DNA from 3 places in the Allobosea massiliensis genome. Region 2 is predicted to be linked to each of the others. Evidence: predicted binding sites of a transcription regulator. Region 2 holds the regulator's gene; each other region holds the start of a gene.
The links. Region 2 encodes PhoB, which activates phosphate uptake and scavenging genes when phosphate is short. Its sites were predicted from a motif close to TGTCATNNANCTGTCAT; they were not measured.
Positions count from the first base shown of each region.

Region 1: the regulator PhoB is predicted to act here: its motif matches at 1,183-1,199, upstream of phnC (phosphonate ABC transporter ATP-binding protein).
Region 3: the regulator PhoB is predicted to act here: its motif matches at 1,104-1,120, upstream of ugpB (sn-glycerol-3-phosphate ABC transporter substrate-binding protein UgpB).

Region 1 is NZ_JBHSLU010000009.1:11,569-13,827, reverse strand. It holds gene ACFPN9_RS06025 (efflux RND transporter periplasmic adaptor subunit) at 1-413, opposite strand, end outside; gene ACFPN9_RS06020 (TetR/AcrR family transcriptional regulator) at 492-1,157, shown strand; gene phnC (phosphonate ABC transporter ATP-binding protein) at 1,299-2,117, shown strand; gene phnD (phosphonate ABC transporter substrate-binding protein) at 2,173-2,259, shown strand, end outside.
Region 2 is NZ_JBHSLU010000030.1:19,531-21,789, forward strand. It holds gene phoU (phosphate signaling complex protein PhoU) at 1-603, shown strand, start outside; gene phoB (phosphate regulon transcriptional regulator PhoB) at 762-1,460, shown strand; gene ACFPN9_RS12095 (TIGR03862 family flavoprotein) at 1,623-2,259, shown strand, end outside.
Region 3 is NZ_JBHSLU010000051.1:147,552-149,810, reverse strand. It holds gene ACFPN9_RS16985 (fumarylacetoacetate hydrolase family protein) at 1-989, opposite strand, end outside; gene ugpB (sn-glycerol-3-phosphate ABC transporter substrate-binding protein UgpB) at 1,194-2,259, shown strand, end outside.

The DNA of each region.
Region 1 (2,259 bases), on a different contig from region 2:
TGCGTGCCGACGCCGCGCTGGTTGAGCGAGCGGTTCCGCTCGAAGGTGTCGCGCGCGAGGCCGAGATCCGCCTGCTGCTGCTTGAGCTCGGCATCGAGAATGGCGGTGTCGAGCTTGACGAGCACCTGCCCCTTCTCGACCCGCTCGCCCTCCTTGAAGCCCAGAGCCGTGACGCGGCCCGCGATTTCCGGGGCGATCACGACGGATTCATCGGCGGCGAGCGTGCCGAGCGCCTCGACCTCCTCGTTGACTGTTCCCCGCTCGATCTTGGTCACCTCGACGGGAACCGCACCGCGCCCCTGTGGAGCGGCGGCGACCGGGGCCGGCGCCTTCGACTTCTCGTAATGGCGGTAGCCGTAGTAGCCGCCGCCGGCGAGGCCGATGATCAGGAGCAGATAGACGAACCGCTTCATAGAACTGGACGCTCCGATATGACGCGCTTATTTTAGACTGGACGGTCCAGTTTGATAAGGGCGACGATGGGCAGAACCATGACGAATGCTGCCGCACCGGAACTGTCTGCCGACGACGAGGCGGATGCAAGACGCCTGCCGTCACGATTGCGGGTGGACAAGCATCGCGCCATCATCCGCGCAGCCTCCGCCATGTTCCTCGCCGAAGGCTACGAGCGGGTGACGCTCGACCAGATCGCGCAGAGGGCCCGCGTCTCGAAGCAGACGATCTACGCGCACTTCGCCGACAAAGAAGCCCTCTTCCGCGCGATCTGCACGCAACTCGCTGAAAAACTGACCATTCCGCTGCGCCGACCCATCCAGGACGTCGACCTGCGCAGCGCTCTGATACGGCTCGGGGAAGACGCACTGGCGATGATGCTGGACCCGCATTCCCTCGATCTCCATCGTCTCGTCATGAGTGCGGCGGCCCGCTTTCCCGAGCTTGGCCAAGCGGCTTACGAGGCGGGAGCGCTACGGATCATCGAAGAGCTGTCGCAGCTGCTGCGGCAACGTTCACATGTCGGTGATGGCCTCGCGGAACCGCTCGACGATGCCCGGGCCAAGGTGCTCGCGGAACAGTTCGTCGGCATGCTGCGCGGCTTTCATCAGCATCGCGCGCTGATGAACGTCGCGCAGACGCCTCCCGACCAGCGCGCGGCCTATGTCCGCGACTGCGTCGATCTGCTCCTGCGCGGCGCCTGAGGCGGCATCCGGCCGCCTGCCCGACCGTCACCCGTCTGTCATCTGTGCCGGCTAGCTGTCGCCCGTCGGAAAGCATGGCCCCTACGGCAGGATCTGCCGCGGGCGGAAGCCATGCTGCCAACGGAACGCGGGAACGGCATCATGCTGCGCATCGAGGGTCTGACCAAGCGCTTCGGTGGCAAAGCCGCGGTCGACGGCGTAACCCTGTCCATTCCGCGCGGCGAGATGGTCGGCATCATCGGCCGCTCGGGCGCCGGCAAGTCCACGCTGCTGCGCATGCTGAATCGCCTCGCCGATCCGAGCGAAGGCCGCATCCTTTCCGGCGACCGTGACGTCACAGCGCTGAAGGGCGCCGCGCTGCGCCGCTGGCGGCGCGACACGGCGATGATCTTCCAGCAGTTCAACCTGGTCGGCCGCCTCGACGTCCTCACCAATGTCCTGCTTGGCCGGCTCGACCATCGCGCCGCAGCGCTGACGCTGGTGAAGAGCTTTTCGCGCGACGACAAGATCCGCGCCATCGCGGCGCTCGAGCGGCTCGATATGGGTCATCTCCTCGCCCAACGTGCCGAAACCCTCTCCGGCGGCCAGCAGCAGCGTGTCGCCATCGCCCGTGCCCTGGTCCAGGAACCGCAGATCATCCTCGCCGACGAGCCGATCGCCTCGCTCGATCCGCGCAATACGCAGGTCGTCATGGACGCGCTGTTCCGCATCAACCGCGAGGACGGCATCACCGTCGTCTCGAACCTGCATCACCTCGATATCGCGTCGAAATATTGCGACCGGCTGATCGGCATGGCCGCCGGCAAGGTCGTCTTCGACGGCCCGCCCCACCAGCTCACCAGCGAGATCGCGGCGAAGCTCTACGGCATCGAAGCCAAGGACGCCGGCGCCGAGGCGCTCGACCAGCTCGAGGCCATCGCCAGCGAAGAAGCGCAGCGCGCCAAGCAGAACGTCGCCTGACCTCCGTCCGGCCCGCCGGGCGGTCCCTCTCCCAGAAGACCAACAGGAGCACTTCATGCTGACCCGTCGTCACACCCTGACGCTCGCCACCGCGGCGCTCGCCGCCACGCTGGCTGCCCCCGCCTTCGCCCAGGACTGGAAG
Region 2 (2,259 bases):
CGCCGCGACACGACGCTGGCCCAGAAGGTGATCTCCGCCGACCAGCGGCTCGACAACCTGCAGCGCGACGTCGAGGAGCGCGCCGTGCTGACGATCGCCCGGCGCCAGCCGCTCGCCAACGATTTGCGCGAGCTGATCTCGGCGATCCGCATCGCCTCGGACATCGAGCGCGTCGGCGACCTCGCCAAGAACATCGCCAAGCGCGCGGTCGCGATCTCCGGCCAGTTCTCGCCGCCGCACCGCGCCGTCGTCGGGCTGGAGCATATGAGCCGGCTGGTGCAGGCGCAGCTCAAGGACGTCCTCGACGCCTACGCCACCAGCAACGAGCAGAAGGCGCTCGAGGTCTGGCATCGCGACGGCGAGATCGACGCGCTCTACACCTCGCTGTTCCGCGAGCTGTTGACCTATATGATGGAAGATCCGCGCAACATCACCTTCTGCACGCATCTCCTGTTCTGCGCCAAGAACGTCGAGCGCATCGGCGACCACACCACCAACATCGCCGAGACGATCCACTATCTCGTCACCGGCGAATCGCTCGACATCAACCGTCCCAAGCTCGAGACCACCGACATCACGGTCGAGGCCGTGACAGGGAGCTGACAACACCGACTGCGCCGGAGCCTTCGCCGTCAGGGTCGGGCCTGTTCCGACCATCCACGTCTTCGCCGGACCCACGCCGCGTTCAAGACGTGGATGCTCGCCACAAGGGCGAGCATGACGATGCGTTTCGGCACAAACGCCAAGAACGGAACCGTGCCATGGCCGCCCGCATCCTGATCGTCGAGGACGAGGAACCCCTCACCCTGCTGCTGCGCTACAACCTCGAGGCCGAGGGCTTCGCAGTCGACAGCGTGGCGCGGGGGGACGACGCCGAGCTGCATCTGCGAGACAACACGCCCGATCTCGTGCTGCTCGACTGGATGCTGCCCGGTCTCTCCGGCATCGAACTGTGCCGGCGGCTGCGGGCGCGGCGCGACACCGAGCGCGTGCCGATCATCATGCTGACCGCCCGCGGCGAAGAAACCGAGCGCGTGCGCGGCCTCGCCACCGGGGCCGACGACTATGTCGTCAAGCCGTTCTCCCTGCCGGAGCTGATCGCGCGCATCCAGGCGCTGCTGCGCCGGGCGAAGCCCGGCCATGTCGCGGGGCTGCTGGTCGCCGGCGATCTCGAACTCGACCGCACGACGCGCCGCGTGCGCCGGGCCGGCGAAGAGCTGCATCTGGGGCCGACCGAGTTCCGGCTGCTGGAATTCCTGATGCAGGCGCCGGGCCGGGTCTATTCGCGCGCCCAGCTGCTCGACGCCGTCTGGGGCCGCGACGTCTACATCGACGAGCGCACGGTCGACGTCCATGTCGGGCGGCTGCGCAAGGCGATCACGCCGGGCGACGCCAAGGATCCGCTGCGCACCGTCCGTGGCGCGGGCTACGCCTTCGACGAGACCTTCGCGCGGGCGTGAGGGAAACCGTCATGGTCGGGCGCAGACCCGAGCATCTCGTGACGCCGAGGCTCCCCTGCCGTGCCGGCCATAGATTCTCGGGTCGAGCCCGAGAATGACGAGGTCGCTCCGGCATGCGCCTGATCGCTTGACCCGCGACGCCCGACGGCGCAAGCCGGCCCGATGCAGATCAAAGACATCGCCATCATCGGCGCCGGCCCGGCCGGGCTGATCGCGGCCGAGCGGCTGGCCCAGGCCGGCCACCGCGTGACGATCCATGAGCGGATGCCGTCGCCGGCGCGCAAATTCCTGCTCGCCGGGCGCGGCGGGCTCAACCTCACCCATTCCGAGCCGCTGGAGAGCTTCCTGCCGCATTACGGCGCGGCGCGGGACTGGCTCGAACCCGCCATCCAGGCGTTTCCACCGCAGGCGCTGCGCGATTGGGCCGACGAGCTCGGCGCGGAGAGCTTCATCGGCACCAGCGGGCGCGTCTTCCCGAAGGCGATGAAGGCGTCGCCGCTGTTGCGCGCCTGGCTGCGCCGGCTCGACGGGCTCGGGGTGCGGCTCGAAGCCGGCCGGCGCTGGACCGGCTGGAACGACGAGGGCGCGCTGACCTTCGCCACGGCGGCCGGCGAGGTGACGGTCGCCGCCGATGCGACGCTGCTTGCGCTGGGCGGGGCGAGCTGGCCGCGGCTCGGCTCGGACGGTGGCTGGGTGCCGCTGCTGGCCGGCAAGGGCGTTGCCATTTCGCCGCTGCGGCCCGCCAATGGCGGCTTCGCCGTGGCCTGGTCCGACACGCTGCGCGAGCGCTTCGCCGGCG
Region 3 (2,259 bases), on a different contig from region 2:
ATGGTGCCGAGATAGAGCGCCGCCCCGTCCGGATACTGGTGATGCGGGCCGATCATCTGGCTCGCGAGGTCGGCGGGATCGCGGCTGATCTTCGCGATCGAGGAGGAGCCTTCCAGCACGAAGCCGTCCTCGCCCTCGACCTTGAGCGTCACGGTCGTGTTGCGGACATGGTCGAGGGTGAAGCCGGCATCGAAGAGGCGGATGAAGGGGCCGACCGCGGCGGCGGCATTGTTGTCCTTGGCCTTGCCGAGGAGCAGGGCCGAACGGCCCTCGACATCGCGCAGATTGACGTCGTTGCCCAGCGTGGCGCCGACGATGCGGCCGTCGGAAGCGACGACGAGCACGATCTCGGGCTCGGGATTGTTCCAGGTCGAGGCGGGATGCAGACCGGCGTCGAAACCGGTGCCGACGGAGGACATCGGCGGCGCCTTGGTGAAGATCTCGGCATCGGGGCCGATGCCGACCTCGAGATACTGGCTCCAGGCCCCCTGCTTGATGAGGACATCCTTGAGATGCATCGCCTCGGGCGAGCCGGGCTTCAGCTTCGAGAGATCATCGCCGATCAGCTTGCCGATCTCCTCGCGGATGGTGGCCGCGGCGGCCGGGTTGCCGCGCGCCTTCTCCTCGATGACACGCTCCAGCATCGAGACGGCGAAGGTGACGCCGGCGGCCTTCACCACCTGCAGATCGAGCGGGGAGAGCAGCCAGGGGCGCGCGGCATCGCGACCATCCGGCGGCGTGTTCGCCAGGATCTCGGCGAGCGGCGCGACGGTCTCGCCCGACGCGGCCCGCAGCGCGGCGGCGGGATCCGGCGCCTCGCAGAGGTCGCGGCTGGTCGGGAAGGTGCGGGTGACGTCGATCACGTTTCCGTCGCGGAGCGTGACCACCGCGGGCCCCGCGGCATCCGGGCGCCAGATGCGTCCCAGCAGGGCCGCGGCCTGCGCGTCTGCGGGAAGGGTCCGTTCGGGCGTCAGAGTCAGGCGGGGCATGGGAGGCATCCGTGGAAGGCGGTGGGGTCCGGGAGAACAGCGTCTTCCGGGGGATTGTGCAAGAGCCCGATCCGGGCGCGGCGAAAGCGCCCGCGCTTGCATCCGTCATCATTTTGTCATTGAACCGTCGCCCGGCCTTCATGTTAGCTTGCGCACCAACAAGAACAGCCGCCTCGGCCCACCGAGGGCGGAAGGGAGAAAGAGATGACCGTGAAATCACGTATCCTGATGTCCGTCGCGGCCTTCGTCCTCGGCGGCGCCGCGCCTGCGCTGGCGCAGACCGAGATCCAGTGGTGGCATGCCATGACCGGCGCCAACAACGACGTGGTCGTGCGGCTGGCCGAGGAGTTCAACGCCTCGCAGAAGGACTTCAAGGTCGTTCCGACCTATAAGGGCTCCTATGCCGACACGCTGAACGCCGGCATCGCCGCCTTCCGCGCCGGCAATGCGCCGCACATCATGCAGGTCTTCGAGGTCGGCACCGCGACGATGATGTCGGCCAAGGGTGCCATCAAGCCGGTGCAGGACCTGATGAAGGACGCCGGCGAGACCTTCGACCCCAAGGCCTATCTGCCCGCGATCACCGGCTACTACTCGACCACGAAGGGCGAGATGCTGTCCTTCCCCTTCAACTCGTCCTCCACGGTGATGTGGTACAACAAGGACGCGTTCAAGAAGGCGGGGCTGAACGCTGATGCGGCGCCCAAGACCTGGCCGGAGGTGTTCGACGCGGCCAAGAAGCTCAAGGCGGCCGGCTATGACAAGTGCGGCTTCTCCAACGCCTGGGTGACCTGGGTGAATGTCGAGCAGCTCGGCGCCTGGCACAACGAGCCGGTCGGCACCAAGGCCAACGGCTTCGAAGGCTTCGACACCGAGTTCGTCTTCAACAAGGGCGTCTTCCTCAAGCACCTGACCAATCTGGTCGAGATGCAGAAGGACAAGACCTATGATTACTCGGGCCGCACCAACACGGGCGAAGGTCGCTTCACCTCGGGCGAGTGCCCGATCTTCCTGACCTCCTCCGCCTTCTTCGGCAACGTCCGCGCCAACGCCAAGTTCGACTGGGGCAACGCCCCGATGCCGTATTACCCCGATGTCCAGGGCGCTCCGCAGAACTCGATCATCGGCGGCGCTTCGCTCTGGGTGATGGGCGGCAAGAAGGCCGACGAATACAAGGGCGTCGCCAAGTTCTTCACCTTCCTGTCCGATGTCGACCGCCAGGTGAAGCTGCACACGGAATCCGGCTATCTGCCGATCACCAAGGCGGCCT